DNA from 2 places in the Micrococcus sp. KRD012 genome. Region 1 is predicted to be linked to the other one. Evidence: predicted binding sites of a transcription regulator. Region 1 holds the regulator's gene; the other holds the start of a gene.

Region 1 (7,307 bases):
TCGTCGCGTTCGGCGTGCTGCTCGATACGCTGATCGTGCGCTCGCTGCTCATCCCGGCCCTCGTGCGGGACATCGGCCCGAAGGTGTGGTGGCCGGCGCGGGCCGCCTGAGCCCGGACGGCGACGGAGGGCCCGACCGGCGGTGCGGTCGGGCCCTCCGTGCTCGCGGGCGCCTCAGGGGCGCGCGGTCACTTCTTCTTGGACTTCTTCGCGTCCGACTTCTTCGTGCGCCCGGCCTTCGGGGCGGGCGCGGACTGGGCGCCCTTCACGCGGCCCGCGGCGGCGGCCTCGGTGGTGGTGCCTGCGCTGCTCAGCCGGCCGTCGTCGGTGGTCAGGAACGAGCGCATGAACCACTGGAACAGCTCGAGCTGGGCCACCTGGTCGATGAGGATGTCCTGGGTGACCGGGTCGAGGTCCTCGGTGGCGTCGATGGCGGCGCGGTGGTCCGTCACGACGCCGTCGTAGACGAGGTCCAGCGCGGCCAGGTGCTCCAGGGTCGTCGCGCGGCCCAGCGTGTAGTCGTCCCACGTGCGGGCGGCCACGAGGGCGCCCGGGGTGCCGGCGGGGGAGACGCCGAGGGTGGCGATGCGCTCGGCGAGGACGTCCACCATCGCGCGGACCAGCTCGATCTGGGGGTCGAGCATCTCGTGTACGCCGATGAAGCCGGGGCCCACGACGTTCCAGTGGGCGTGCTTCAGGGTGAGCTGCAGGTCGTTGAGGGCGTGCAGGCGGCCCTGGAGGATCTCGGCGGTGCGGCGGCCCGTGCTCAGGGACAGGCCCGGGACGGTGTACTCGGCGGCGTTCTTCTCGGCCATGGTGGTGCTCCTTCTCCGTCGGGACGGGCGCGCCGTCGGCGACGCCCCGTGTTCCGCCATTCAACCGCGTGAGGTCGTCGTGTTTCCAGGTCTGAGCGGCGTGCGCGGGCGGGTCCGGAGCGGATCCGCGGCGCCGGGAATGGATCGCGGACGGCCCGCGTTGACCCTCGCAGAAGCAGAAGTGAGTGAAGTCGACTCAGGTTCACTTGACAGTCCACCGCCCCGGTGGCAACCTGAGTCATGAAGGCTCAAGTCCCTGCGGCGCCGGTGCCCCGGCCCGCGGGTCCGGCCCCCGCTTCACCGTCAGACAGGAAGGACCCCATCATGTCCCGTGCAGTCGGCATCGACCTCGGCACCACCAACTCCGTCGTCGCCGCCCTCGAGGGTGGCGACCCGGTCGTCATCGCGAACGCCGAGGGCGCCCGCACCACCCCGTCCGTCGTCGCGTTCTCCAAGGGCGGGGACGTCCTGGTCGGCGAGGTCGCCAAGCGCCAGGCCGTCAACAACCCCGAGCGCACCTTCGCGTCCGTCAAGCGCCACATGGGCACCGACTGGACCACCGAGGTGGACGGCAAGAAGTACACCCCGCAGGAGATCTCGGCCCGCACGCTGATGAAGCTCAAGCACGACGCCGAGGAGTACCTGGGTGAGAAGGTCACCGACGCGGTGATCACCGTGCCCGCCTACTTCAACGACGCCGAGCGCCAGGCCACCAAGGAGGCCGGCGAGATCGCGGGCCTGAACGTCACCCGTATCATCAACGAGCCCACCGCGGCCGCGCTGGCCTACGGCCTGGAGAAGGGCAAGGAGGACGAGCTCATCCTGGTCTTCGACCTGGGCGGCGGCACCTTCGACGTGTCCCTGCTCGAGGTCGCCAAGGACGAGGACGACTTCGCCACCATCCAGGTGCGCGCCACCGCCGGCGACAACCGCCTCGGCGGCGACGACTGGGACCAGCGGATCGTGGACTGGCTGCTCCAGCAGGCCAAGTCCAAGGGCGCGGACCTGTCCAAGGACAAGATCGCCCTGCAGCGCCTGAAGGAGGCGGCGGAGCAGGCCAAGAAGGAGCTCTCCTCGGCCACCTCCACCAGCATCTCGCTGCAGTACCTGTCCGTGACCCCCGAGGGCCCGGTGCATCTGGACGAGCACCTGTCCCGCGCCAAGTTCGAGGACCTCACCAAGGACCTGCTCGAGCGCACCCGCAAGCCGTTCGAGGACGTCATCAAGGAGGCCGGCGTCAAGGTCTCCGACATCGACCACGTGATCCTCGTCGGCGGCTCCACCCGCATGCCCGCCGTCTCCGACCTGGTGAAGGAGCTGACCGGCGGCAAGGAGCCCAACAAGAGCGTGAACCCGGACGAGGTCGTCGCCATCGGCGCGGCGGTGCAGGCGGGCGTGCTCGCCGGTGAGCGCAAGGACGTGCTCCTGATCGACGTGACCCCGCTGTCGCTGGGCATCGAGACCAAGGGCGGCGTGATGGCCAAGCTCATCGAGCGCAACACGGCCATCCCGACCAAGCGCTCCGAGACGTTCACCACGGCCGAGGACAACCAGCCCTCCGTGTCCATCCAGGTCTTCCAGGGCGAGCGCGAGTTCACCCGGGACAACAAGGCGCTGGGGACCTTCGAGCTGACCGGCATCGCCCCGGCCCCGCGCGGCATGCCCCAGATCGAGGTCACGTTCGACATCGACGCGAACGGCATCGTGCACGTCTCCGCGAAGGACAAGGGCACCGGCACCGAGCAGTCGATGACCATCACGGGCGGCTCCTCGCTGTCCAAGGAGGACATCGACCGCATGGTCAAGGACGCCGAGGCCCACGCGGACGAGGACAAGAAGCGCCGCGAGGCCGCCGACCGCCGCAACCAGGCGGAGCAGTCCGCCTACTCCGTTGAGAGGCTCCTGCAGGACAACGGCGACAAGCTGCCCGAGGACGTCAAGACCGAGGTGCAGGCCGACGTCGACGCCCTGAAGGCCGCCCTGGAGAAGCAGGACAACGACGACGAGGTCGCCGCCGCGTTCGAGAAGCTCCAGGCCTCCCAGGTCAAGATCGGCGAGGCCCTCTACGCCCAGCAGGGCGCGGAGTCGGCCGACGCTGGCGCCGAGTCCGCCGCCCCGCAGGGCGACGATGAGGACATCGTCGACGCCGAGGTGGTCGACGAGGACGACGAGAAGAAGGCCTGACACCCCGGGGCCGGGGCGGGCGTCCACGCCCGCCCCGCCCGGAGGCCCACGACGCCGGCGGGCCGGCCCGGCAGCGCCCCTGCCGGGCCAGCCCGCCGGCCTTCCCGCACCACCCCCGCGCGGCGGACCCGCCGCGCCCACCCGCTTCGAAAGGACACACCATGAGCGCCGACCAGCAGCGTCCGCACGGCTCCTCCGACGCCGAGCGCGGCTCCGAGGAGGAGCCCATCGTGTTCAACGACCGTCGCCGCATCGACCCCGAGACCGGTGAGCCCCGCGTCTCCGCCGAGAGCGCGGCCGAGCAGGCCGAGGACGGCGACGCCCTCGCCCAGGCCGAGCGCATCCTCGACGAGGCCGGCGCGGAGGCCGGGACCGAGGCGCCGCAGCCCGCGGCCTCGGACCGCGAGGCCGAGCTCGAGACCGACCTGCGACGTCTGCAGGCCGAGTTCGTGAACTACAAGCGTCGCGTGGACCGCGACCGCGACCTGGCCAGGGACGCCGGCGTGCTCAAGGCCGTCACCGCGCTGCTGCCGGTGCTCGACGACATCGACGCCGCCCGCGCCGCCGGCGACCTGACGGACGGCCCGTTCGCCGCCATCGCGACCAAGCTCGACACCGTCCTGGCCGGCCTCGGCCTCGAGCGCCACGACCAGGCGGCGCTGGCCGGCGTCGAGTTCGACCCGGCCCTGCACGAGGCCGTGATGCGCCAGCCGCACGCGGAGGTGCCCGCGGACCACGTGGTCCAGGTCTTCCGCAACGGCTACGTCCGGGACGGCCGCGTGCTGCGCGCCGCCCAGGTGATGGTCTCCGCCGGAGACGAGTGACCCCGTCGGCCGGCGGCCCACCCCGCCGCCGGCCGACCCCCTGACCGATGCACACGAGAGGAGGCACCATGGCCTCGCAGGATTGGATGGACAAGGACTTCTACGCGACCCTGGGGGTGTCCAAGGACGCCTCCGATGCGGATGTGAAGAAGGCCTACCGCAAGCTCGCCCGCACCCACCACCCGGACCAGAACCCCGGGGACGAGGCGGCCGAGAAGAAGTTCAAGGAGATCTCGGAGGCGTACGCCGTCCTGAGCGACCCCCAGGAGCGCCAGGAGTACGACGCGATCCGCGCGATGGGCGGCGGCGCCCGGTTCTCCGCCCCGGGCGGTGCCGGCGGCGGCGGCTTCGAGGACGTCTTCGGCGGCATGTTCGGCGGCGGGGGCGGCCCCCGCACCACGCAGTCCGGGCCCGACCTGTCGGACCTGTTCAGCGGGATGTTCGGCGGCGCCGCCGGCCAGACCGGCGGCTTCGGCCCCGGCGGCTTCGGTGACGCCGGCTACGCGCGGCCGCGCCCCACGAAGGGCGCGGACCGCACCGCCACCACCACGATCTCCTTCCGCGGCTCGATCCAGGGCACCACGGTGTCCCTGCGCGGCCCGGACGGCGAGACGATCGAGGTGAAGATCCCGAAGGGCATCCGCGACGGCCAGAAGGTCCGTGCCCGCGGCAAGGGCTCGCCCGGCCCGGCCGGCCGCGGCGACCTGCTGGTCACCGTGCACGTGCGCGAGCACGAGTTCTTCCGCCGGGACGGGGACGACCTGCGGATCACCGTGCCCGTCACCTTCCCCGAGGCCGCCCTCGGCGCCACGATCGAGGTGCCGACGCTGGAGCGCCCCGTGAAGGTGAAGGTGCCGGCGGGCTCCCAGTGTGGCCGCGTGCTGCGCCTGAAGGGCCGCGGTGTCGAGCGCGGGACGACGACGGGTGACCTGCTCGTGGAGCTGCGCGTCACCGTGCCCACCACGCTCAACGACGACGCCCGCGCCGCCGTCGAGGCCCTGCAGTCCGCCACTGCCGGCGACGATCCGCGGCGGGAGCTGGCCCGGAAGGCAGCCTGGTGAGCGCCCGCGACGGCGCCGCCCGTGCGGACCGGGGCCGCGAGGGGGGTCCCGACCGGCACGCCCCGGTCTTCGTGATCTCCGTGGCCGCCGAGATGGCGGACATGCATCCGCAGACCCTGCGCCAGTACGACCGGCTCGGCCTCGTGGTCCCCGCCCGCCAGGACGGACGGCACCGCCGCTACTCCCTCGCCGACGTCGAGCGGCTGCAGACCGTGCAGACCCTGAGCCGCGAAGGCATCTCGCTGGAGGGCATCCGCCGCGTGATCGCGCTGCAGCGCGAGGTCGAGCAGCTGCAGGACACCGTGGTCGAGCTGGCTGCCCAGGTGGACCGCCTCCACCACGCCTCCCGCCTGGCCCGCGTCTTCACCGTGGGCTCCGGCGGTGACGTCTCGGCCCGCTACGCCGACCGGATGGCCGTCCGCCGTCACGCCGCGGCACGGGCCGGGGCGGACACCGCGGGCGAGGCCTGCCCGAGCGGCCTGCGGAGGCTGCCCTCCGGCGTCGCAGGCCTCCGACGGGTGCCCACGTGGCAGTCCGAGCAGGACTGAGCCGGGCGTCGTTCGGGGCGGCCGCGCGGTCCCGCGTGCAGGAGCGGCTGCGCGCCGACATGGCCCGGCGCGACGGCCTCGGCCGGCAGGCCCGGAGCGCCCTGGACGGGATCGTCCACGCCCTCAAGCCGGAGGGCATGGAGCCGCACCTGCCCGCCCGGCATCTGCTGGACTACGTCCTCGAGGGCCCGGACGGGCCGCGCGCGGTGGTCGCCGCGGGGGACCCCGCGACCGCCACCCACCTGACCTGGCTCGTCTCCGGCATGGGCATCCGCCCCCAGACGGCCATGTGGGGGACGGCCCGGGAGGCCGCCCACCTCGCCGCCGCCCAGCGCGCCGCCGGCGCACCCCGCCCCGTCGTCATCGGGTGGCTCGGCTACCCCGCACCCACGCCCTGGCGGGTGGTGCTCGACGGCCCCGGCCGGCGCGGCGGCGCGATGCTCGCCGCGGATGTGCGGGCCTGGTGGGAGTTCCTGCGCCACGGGCCGGGGGAGGACGACGATGTCGCCCCGGCCCTGCGCGCCCGCGGGACCGCCGTGCACGGGGCCGTGGAGGCCCACTCGTACGGCTCGCTCGTGGCCGCGCACGCCCTGCGCCTGCTCGCGGACCGGGGCCTGCAGCCCGACGACGCGGAGGCCCCGTGGCCGGCCGAGCGTCCCGTCGAGGCCCTCGTGGTCTCGGGCACGGTCGGCCTGCCCGCCGCCCTGGCGGCCCGGGCCGCGCACCTCGGCCTGCGGTCCGGGCGGACGTTCCGCGCCCTGGCCCCGGGCGATCTCCTCGCCCGGGTCGGCCGCGCGGTCGGCCGTCGTCGGGACTGGACGGACGCCGCCGTGCTGCCGGTGGCCCCGCGGCCCGGCCTGGCGGGGGCCGCCGTCCGCGGCCACCGCACGGCCCGCTGGTCGCCGACGGCCCCCGAGGACGCCCCGAGGGGCTACCGGGACGCCGGGTCCGTGACGCTCGCGGCGACCGCGCGGGTGACCGCCGGCCTGCCGCTGTCGCCCGTTCCGGACGGCGCCGACCCGGCCGGGCCGGTCGCCCCGGCCTGAGCGACCCCGTCGGGCCCCGTGCTCAGCGGCGGCGGTACGCCAGGTCGAACACGAGCCGCCCGGCCCGCTGGGACTTCGCCTCGAAGCTCGTGATCGGTCGGCCCTCGAACCGGGGCGCCCAGCCGCCGTCGTGGTCCACGGGGTCCGCGGCCGCCGCGCCGGCCCGCGCCTCGCCCAGGCCGGCGCGCAGGGGGCGCTCCTCCTCGGCCGCGCTCTCCCATCCCGCGGGCAGCGGCTGGGCACCCACCTCGGTCTCCCTGCCCTCGCGGCGCACCCGCGTGAGCGGAGAGTCCTCGCCCGCGGCGCGCCCGGGGAAGAGGTTCTCGAACTCCGGGTGCGCCTCGAGCACCTCGCGCATCTGCACGGCGTAGCCCGACCAGTCCGTCGCCAGCCGCAGCACCCCGCCGGGGGTGAGCACCCGCGCCACGCGGTCCGCGAAGGCGGGGGAGACCAGGCGGCGCTTGTGGTGCCGCTTCTTGTGCCACGGGTCCGGGAAGAACACCCACACCTCGGAGACGGAGCCGGGCGTGAGCAGGGCGTCCAGCAGCTCGGGGGCGTTGGCCTCCACGGCGCGGACGTTCTCCAGGCCCTGCTGCTCCACGCGCGTCATGAGCGCGGCCAGGCCGGGCACGTAGACCTCGACGGCGAGCACGTTCCAGTCCGGCCGGTCGGCGGCGGCCTGCGCCGTTGACTCGCCCAGCCCGGAGCCGATGTCGACCAGCAGGGGGGCCTCGCGCCCGAACACCCCCGCCCAGTCCAGTCGGGCCTGGCCGTCCACCGAGGTGGCGCCGCGGCCGCGAGGCACGTCCACGAGGACCCGCTCCGCCTGG
Region 2 (7,307 bases), on a different contig from region 1:
CCGGCCACCGTCTCCCCCGACACGCGCTCGTGCTCCTGCGGCAGCCAGCCGATGAAGGCGTCCGCCGGGGCGAGGGACACGGTGCCGGCCTGCGGGGCGAGGTCCCCGCCGAGGATGCGCAGCAGCGTGGACTTGCCCGCGCCGTTGGCCCCCACGACGCCGACGACGTCCCCCGGCGCGACGGTGAGGTCGAGCGCGTCGAACAGCGTGCGGTGGCCGTGGCCGAAGGTCACGAGGGTAGCGACCTTAATCTGGGTCCTTGGCCTGTGGATCAGAAGGGAACCTCGGAGACCTGCCCGTTAGAATCAGAAATTAATGTTTTGCCGTTGAATGTAACCCACACGTCTTTTCCTTGCCTCACCGCCTCACGGGACACAATTCCGCCCAGCAACCCCGCCTTTTCATCATCAACCGGCGAGGGTATTTCAATTACAAGTCGATCGGGTCTTTGGCGCATATCGAAGCGATAAATATCAGCCTCGACTAAGTCTCGAGAAAGCTCTTCATATCGATTGCCTCGCGGTCGGCGCTCCTCATGCAACCTCTCCTCGCGGTTCCGAGTCGTAGTTTCCAACATGCGCAGCCGTCGATCCATTCGGCGCACTAGCGAAAGCACCTCCGACATCAACTCATCAGAATTGGCTTCTGGCTTGTCAGGCTCTTGCGCGACTCTTGCCTGACCCCCCTTAGGGGGCTTCGGGGACTCAATTGCCGCCAGTGATTCTTCCAGAGACGGCCACCACACCTTTACCGACTCCTTTATGCGTTCGGGGGTGAGATGATTCCCTGCGACCTTGCTTATAGACATCATAAGGAGTTCAAAATCCTCAGCATCAATACTTGTCAGCTGGAGCTGCGCTAGAGGATGTCCTACGTTAGTCTTTTCAACTTGGAATAGAACAGGCGCAACTCTAGAGTCGACCGACTTTGTAATTGCTCCAGCCTCATAATGCAACCAAGGGGATGATAAATTGTCAGGCGCGAGGCAAATGATTCCAAATTCGGTGTCTTCGAGCTCTTTAGCGAGCTCTACTGTCCAATTTGATCCTTTGTCGAGATCCTTGGCTGAGACATACGGGGTGACGCCCTGAATGACCTTGGGTATCCATTCACTCAACGCCAACGCGACTGCTCGGCTTGTGGAACCGGACCAGCTAATAAACACCTTCATGAGCAATCCTCAACTTCCCCTCTGCAAAATTGCCACTCACACGTTGAACCGGAACTCCACCACGTCGCCGTCCTTCATGACGTAGTCCTTGCCCTCCATGCGCACCTTGCCGGCGGCCTTGGCATCAGCCATAGAGCCGGCGGCGACCAGATCGTCGAAACTCACGATCTCCGCCTTGATGAAGCCGCGCTGGAAGTCGGTGTGGATCACGCCGGCGGCCTCCGGAGCGGTCGCGCCGACGGGGATGGTCCACGCGCGCGTCTCCTTCGGCCCGGCCGTCAGGTAGGTCTGCAGGCCGAGGGTGGAGAAGCCCACGCGGGCCAGCTGGTCCAGCCCGGACTCGTCCTGGCCGGCCATCTCCAGCATCTCGGCGGCCTCCTCCTCGGAGAGCTCCACCAGGTCGGACTCGAGCTTGGCGTCCAGGAACACGGCATCGGCGGGGGCCACCAGATCGCGCAGCTCCTGCTGCTTGGCCTCGTCCCCCAGCACACCCTCGTCCGAGTTGAACACGTAGATGAACGGCTTGGCGGTGAGCAGGCTCAGCTCCCGCAGCCGGTCCATGTCCAGCTTGTCCTTGTCCTTCGCCGCGAAGATCGTCTCGCCCCGCTCCAGCACCGCGAGCGCGGCCTTGAGCGCCTCGAGGTCGGCGGGCTCCTTCTTCTTGCCCTTGACCTCCTTCTCGACGCGCGGGATCGCCTTCTCCACGGTCTGCATGTCCGCGATGATCAGCTCGGTGTTGATGGTCTCCATGTCCGAGGCCGGGTCCACCTTGCCGTCCACGTGGACGACGTCGCCGTCGTCGAACGCGCGCACCACCTGGGCGATCGCGTGGGCCTCGCGGATGTTCGCCAGGAACTGGTTGCCCAGGCCCTCCCCCTCGGAGGCGCCCTTCACGATGCCCGCGATGTCCACGAAGGACACCGTGGCCGGCAGGATGCGCTCGGAGCCGAAGATCTCGGCCAGCTGGGGCAGCCGCTCGTCCGGCAGGTTCACCACGCCCACGTTCGGCTCGATCGTCGCGAACGGGTAGTTCGCCGCGAGCACGGTCTGGCGCGTCAGCGCGTTGAACAGGGTCGACTTGCCCACGTTGGGCAGTCCCACGAATCCGATAGTCAAAGCCACAGTCCGGCAGTCTACCGGCGGGCCCGCCGCGGCGGTGGCGTCCGGCACCGGCCCGTTCCGTGGGCAGAACCAGCATCCCCGCCCGCTCCGTGGGCAGGAAGCGCGCTCTCCCCTGTTTCGGGGGCAGAACCGGCAGGGTTTTCCCTTCCGGGGGCAGAAACCTTCGCTCTCCTGCCCACGGAACCCGGAGGCCCGGCGGCCACGGGGCCCGGCAGCCCCAGCCCGGCGTGCCCACGGAACCCAGAGACCCGCACCGCCCAGCACGCATCCCCGTCCAGATGACCGATCCGTAGGGTGGACGGGCCGCCCAGACCCCGTCGACAGTAAGCACACCCGTGTCTGCCGACCAGAGGACGACAGCCGAGACCGCAGGGCCGCCGGGCCCTCCCGACGCCAAGTCCCGCGGCACCGTGCGCCTGCGCTTCAACGACTACCGGGACAAGCCGGCCGTGGACCCGCGCTACTTCACCGACCCGGAGGGCCATGACATGGCCGTCGCGGTGGCCGGCATCCGACTGGCCCGGGAGATCGTCTCCCAGCCGGCCATGGCGGCGTGGGCGGGGCGCGAGCTGGCCCCGGGCGAGCAGGCGCAGACCGATGAGGAGATCGCCGACTACGTGCGCCGCACCCACAACACCGTGTACCACCCGGTGGGCTCGGTGCGCATGGGCGCCGACGACGACGCCATGAGCCCCCTGGACGCCCGCCTGCGCGTCAAGGGCGTGACGGGTCTGCGCGTGGCCGACGCCTCCGTGATGCCCGAGCACGTGACCGTGAACCCCAACATCACGTGCGTCATGATCGGTGAGAAGGCGGCGCAGCTGATCCTGGCCGATCGCGCCTGACCGCCACGCAGATGCGGCGGGCCCCCGGTGGGGGGCCCGCCGCATCTGCGTTCGGGGGACGGACCGCGCGCCGGTCACGCCGGCCGCGCGCGGCTCCGTCAGAGGCCGGTCACTCGCCGGTGGTCTCGGCGGTCTCGCCCTCCACGGTCTGCCCGGCCACGGGGGCAGCACCGCCGTGGGTGACGGAGATCTTGCGGGGCTTGGCCTGCTCCGCCACCGGGATGGTGAGGGTCAGGACGCCGTCGCTGTAGTCGGCCTGGATGCGGTCGAGGGCGAGGCCCTCGCCCAGGGTGAGCTGGCGGGCGAAGGTGCCGGCGGAACGCTCACGGGTGAGCCAGCGTCGGTCCTCGCGGGCCGGGTCCTCCTTGCGCTCGGCGCGGACGGTGAGGGTGCGCTCCTCCACGTCCACGTCGATGGAGGCCGGGTCGACGCCGGGCAGCTCGACCTCGGCGACGAAGACGTCGCCCTCGCGGTACAGGTTCATGGGCATGGACACGGTGCCGGTCGCGCGGGGCGTCAGACCGTTCACCAGGCGCTCCATCTCACGGAACGGATCGATAGGACGGGCCATGTCGGTTCACTCTCCTCGGGATTCGGGTGGGCGCCGCTGACACCGCGGCGTCTGACCACTACAACAGCACGCCCGGCGAGCCTATTCCAGAAATCTACGTGAAGTTCGATCAACTTCCAGGCGGGCGGTCAGGACCCTCCCGGCCCGGGGTCAGCCCGCCGAGGCGATCTCGCTCTCCACCACCCACTTGTGGTTCCTCATCCGCATGCCCTCGGACTCGTAGTCCACCATGTAGACGGTCTCATCCGTCGAGGAGTGCACCGTGCCCTCCGCACCCTGCATGCCCGGCATGTGGTCAGCCGCGAGGGTGACCGCCGCGCCGTCGGGCAGGCGTTCGGCGCCCGCGTCCTCCAGCTCCTCCTGGACGACCCACTTGTGGTCCGTCACCTCGGGCCCGCCCGTCGTCGGCCGGTAGTCCACGGAGTAGGCGGTGGTCTCGTACGCGCCCACGACGGTGGCGGCGGCCCCCTCCATCCCGGGCATGTGGTCCGCCACGAGGGTGACCTCGGTGCCCACGGGGTGGGCCGGGTCCGCGGCGGGCTCGATGCCCTCGGGGGCGGGGCCGCCGTCCATCGCGTGGCCCGCGTGCCCGCCGTGGGAGGACGACGTCGCCGCCTCTTCCCCTCCCGTCGCGCAGCCGGTGAGCGCGAGCAGACCCGCCGCAGTCACGGCGACGGTCCTGGTCCAGAAGCGCATGGTCATCGTCCGGTGTCTCCTTCGTCATCGGTGGCCTGCGGGGCCTCGAGGCGGCCGAGCGCCGCACGGAACGCGGCCTCCGCCGTCTCGCCGTACGGCACGAACAGCACCTCGTCCACGGTGCCGCCCACCTCGTCCGCCATCGCGTGGCAGGTCTCGACGGCGATCCGCGCCGCGTCCTCCATGGGCCAGCCGTAGATCCCCGCGGAGATCGCCGGGAACGCGACCGTGCGGGCGCCGAGCCCGGCCGCCACCTTCAGGGACTCGCGGTAGCACGAGGCGAGGGTGTCGGACTTGTCGATCGTCTTGGCCCATACCGGGCCCACCGTGTGGATGACCCAGCGCGCGGGCAGGCGCCCCGCCGTCGTCGCCACGGCCTGCCCGGCGGGCAGCCCCTCCGGCAGGTCGGTCTCGCGCAGGCGGCGGCACTCGGCCAGGATCTCGGGGCCGCCACGCCGATGGATGGCGCCGTCCACGCCTCCGCCGCCGAGCAGGGTGGAGTTGGCGGCGTTGACGACGGCGTCCGCGTGCGTGGCCGTGATGTCCCCGGGGGCGATGGTGAGCTGCATGGGATCACGCTAGGCGCGGGTGGGCGCCGTCGGACAGGGCCGGTAGCCTCGGCCCCATGAGCACCCCGACGCCCACCGGACCGACCCCCACGCCTCCCGGCGGCGAGCTGCTGCCGCTGATCAGCCTCGCGGTGGAGCACGTGTTCGACACGCTCGGCCGGCAGTCCGTGTTCGCCCCGACGATCCTCGCCGTCGCCGCCGACGGCCAGCGCGGCATGTGGGAGCACCCGGACCTCGAGCCCGAGCAGGCGGCCGCCACGGTCGCGAAGATCAGCCCGCGCCCCACGCGGGCGGTAGCCGTGTTCGACGGCGAGATCGAGACGGCGGACGGGCCCCGCCCGGCCGTCGCGGTGGAGGCCTTCGACGCCGCCGCCCTGGCCTCGACCCGCATGGTCTTCCCGTATCTGCCCGGTGTGGCCGCGGCGGGCATCGCCGCTCGCGTCGACGGCGACCCGCAGGTCGTGGCCAACGGCCCCAACCCGCTCTTCGGCTGAGCCGCCCGCCCCGACGACGGCGCGCCGCCGCCTAACGTGTCCCTGCGGCCTGCGAGGGTGGGGGCATGGAGATCCTCAGCCTGCTGCTCGCCCTCATCCTCGGACTCGTGCTCGGCGCCCTGGTGGGCGCGTGGCTCATGTGGCGCCGGGCGGCCGGCGGCGGTGAGGAGGCCCGCCGGGCCCAGGCCGAGTTGGCCGCGCTGCGCACCGAGCACCAGGGGGCACGAGAGGAGCTCGCGGCCGCCCGGGCGGAGCAGCGCGCTCTCACGGCCGCGCGCGCCGAGGACGCCGAACGCCAACGCGCGGAGTCCCAGGTGATGTCCACGCTCGCGCCGCTGGGCCAGCGGCTGGCGGCGCTCCAGGAGCAGGTGAGCGTGCTGGAACGGGATCGGGCGTCCCAGTTCGGCCGGCTCGGGGAGCAGCTCCGCGCCGCCGCGGCCACGGACCGGGACCTGCTGAACCAGACCACCTCGCTCATGGCCACCCTCAAGTCCACCTCCGCGCGGGGCCACTGGGGCGAGGCGCAGCTGCGGCGGGTCGTCGAGGCGGCGGGCATGCTCCACCACGTGGACTTCACCGAGCAGGCCACGCTGTCCGGCAAGGACGGCGAGCGCCTCCGCCCGGACCTCGTGGTGTCCCTGCCCGGTGGCAAGGCCATGGCCGTGGACGCCAAGGCCCCCATCGGGGACGCGCTGGCCGCCGAGGCCCTCGCGGACGAGCCCGGCGAGGAGGCGTACGAGCGGCGCCAGGCGCTGGCCGCCCAGCACGCCGCGGCCGTGCGCCGCCACGTAGACCAGCTCTCCGCGAAGTCCTACTGGGCCGGCCTCGAGCACTCCCCCGAGCTGGTCCTGTGCTTCCTGCCCGCCGAGTCGCTCCTGGCCGCGGCCCTGGATGCGGACCCCGGGCTGCTGGACCACGCGTTCTCGCGGAACGTCGCGCTCGTCGCCCCCGTCTCCCTCCTGACCGCCCTGAAGTCGGTGGCCTATGCCTGGCGGCAGGACACCCTGGCCGAGAACGCCCACACCGTGGTGGCCAGCGCGAAGGACCTCTACGAGCGTCTCGGCACGCTCGGCACCCACCTGGACCGCATGGGCGGCTCCCTCAAGACCACCGTGGACCGCTACAACCAGCTCGTCGGCAACGTCGAATCGCGTGTGCTCCCCGCCGCCCGGCGTCTCCGCGACGCCGACCCGGGCCTGGCCCCCACGCCGGACATCCGCACGCTCGAGTCCGCGCCCCGGCCCCTGGCCGCCCCGGAACTGGTCGCGGGCGTGGAGGAGGACGAGCTGCGCCGTCGTCGGGCGGAGTCGGCGCGGGAGGCGTGAACGGGGCCGGGGCGCGGACTGAGATGGGGTCGCCTTCTGGTGATCCAGATCACTTGATACGGTGAAACTCACAGAGAATTGCCAGGCCGCGCCGAGGGCCTGACTTGATGAGGAGGCCCCGTGGAGTCCCGATCGACCCCCCCGCCGAGCAACGTCAACGAGCACGTCTCCCGCTTCGACCCCCGAGCGGCCGCCCAGGAGTTCGAACACGACCTCTCCCCGGGCATGCGTGACGAGCCGCTGCCCGGCGGCGAGAACGTCAAGCGCATCATCGGCCTCGTGGCCGGCCCCCTGCTCGCCGTCGCCCTGTTCCTGCTGATGCCGGGCGACCTCGGCGTCTGGCCCCGCCTCGTCGCCGCCACCGCCGTGCTCATGGCCGTGTGGTGGATGACCGAGGCCCTGCCCATCCCCGCCACCGCCCTGCTGCCGCTCGTCGTCTTCCCGCTCGGCGTGCCCGCCGAGGAGTCCGACGGCGGCATCACCTTCGACGCCGTCGGCGCGAGCTACGGCAACA

Evidence for each region. The regulator HspR, encoded in region 1, represses chaperone genes until heat shock. The targets are predictions, from matches to a motif close to AAGTTGAGTCNNNNNGACTCAACTT.
Region 2: the regulator HspR is predicted to act here: its motif matches at 3,801-3,825, upstream of J1M37_RS03565 (Hsp20/alpha crystallin family protein).

The regions. Positions count from the first base shown of each region.
Region 1 covers NZ_JABFBB010000010.1:39,675-46,981, forward strand. Annotated here, with positions in the region: gene J1M37_RS05600 (MMPL family transporter) at 1-110, shown strand, start outside; gene J1M37_RS05605 (Dps family protein) at 188-814, opposite strand; gene dnaK (molecular chaperone DnaK) at 1,139-2,998, shown strand; gene J1M37_RS05615 (nucleotide exchange factor GrpE) at 3,160-3,822, shown strand; gene J1M37_RS05620 (DnaJ C-terminal domain-containing protein) at 3,891-4,883, shown strand; gene J1M37_RS05625 (heat shock protein transcriptional repressor HspR) at 4,880-5,431, shown strand; gene J1M37_RS05630 (alpha/beta hydrolase) at 5,410-6,477, shown strand; gene trmB (tRNA (guanosine(46)-N7)-methyltransferase TrmB) at 6,500-7,307, opposite strand, start outside.
Region 2 covers NZ_JABFBB010000007.1:37,120-44,426, reverse strand. Annotated here, with positions in the region: partial or broken gene J1M37_RS03585 (ATP-binding cassette domain-containing protein) at 1-251, opposite strand, end outside; gene J1M37_RS03580 (toll/interleukin-1 receptor domain-containing protein) at 272-1,171, opposite strand; gene ychF (redox-regulated ATPase YchF) at 1,208-2,293, opposite strand; partial or broken gene J1M37_RS03570 (GMC oxidoreductase) at 2,686-3,138, shown strand; gene J1M37_RS03565 (Hsp20/alpha crystallin family protein) at 3,248-3,709, opposite strand; gene J1M37_RS03560 (YdhK family protein) at 3,860-4,411, opposite strand; gene J1M37_RS03555 (O-acetyl-ADP-ribose deacetylase) at 4,408-4,974, opposite strand; gene J1M37_RS03550 (hypothetical protein) at 5,031-5,468, shown strand; gene rmuC (DNA recombination protein RmuC) at 5,534-6,793, shown strand; gene J1M37_RS03540 (DASS family sodium-coupled anion symporter) at 6,914-7,307, shown strand, end outside.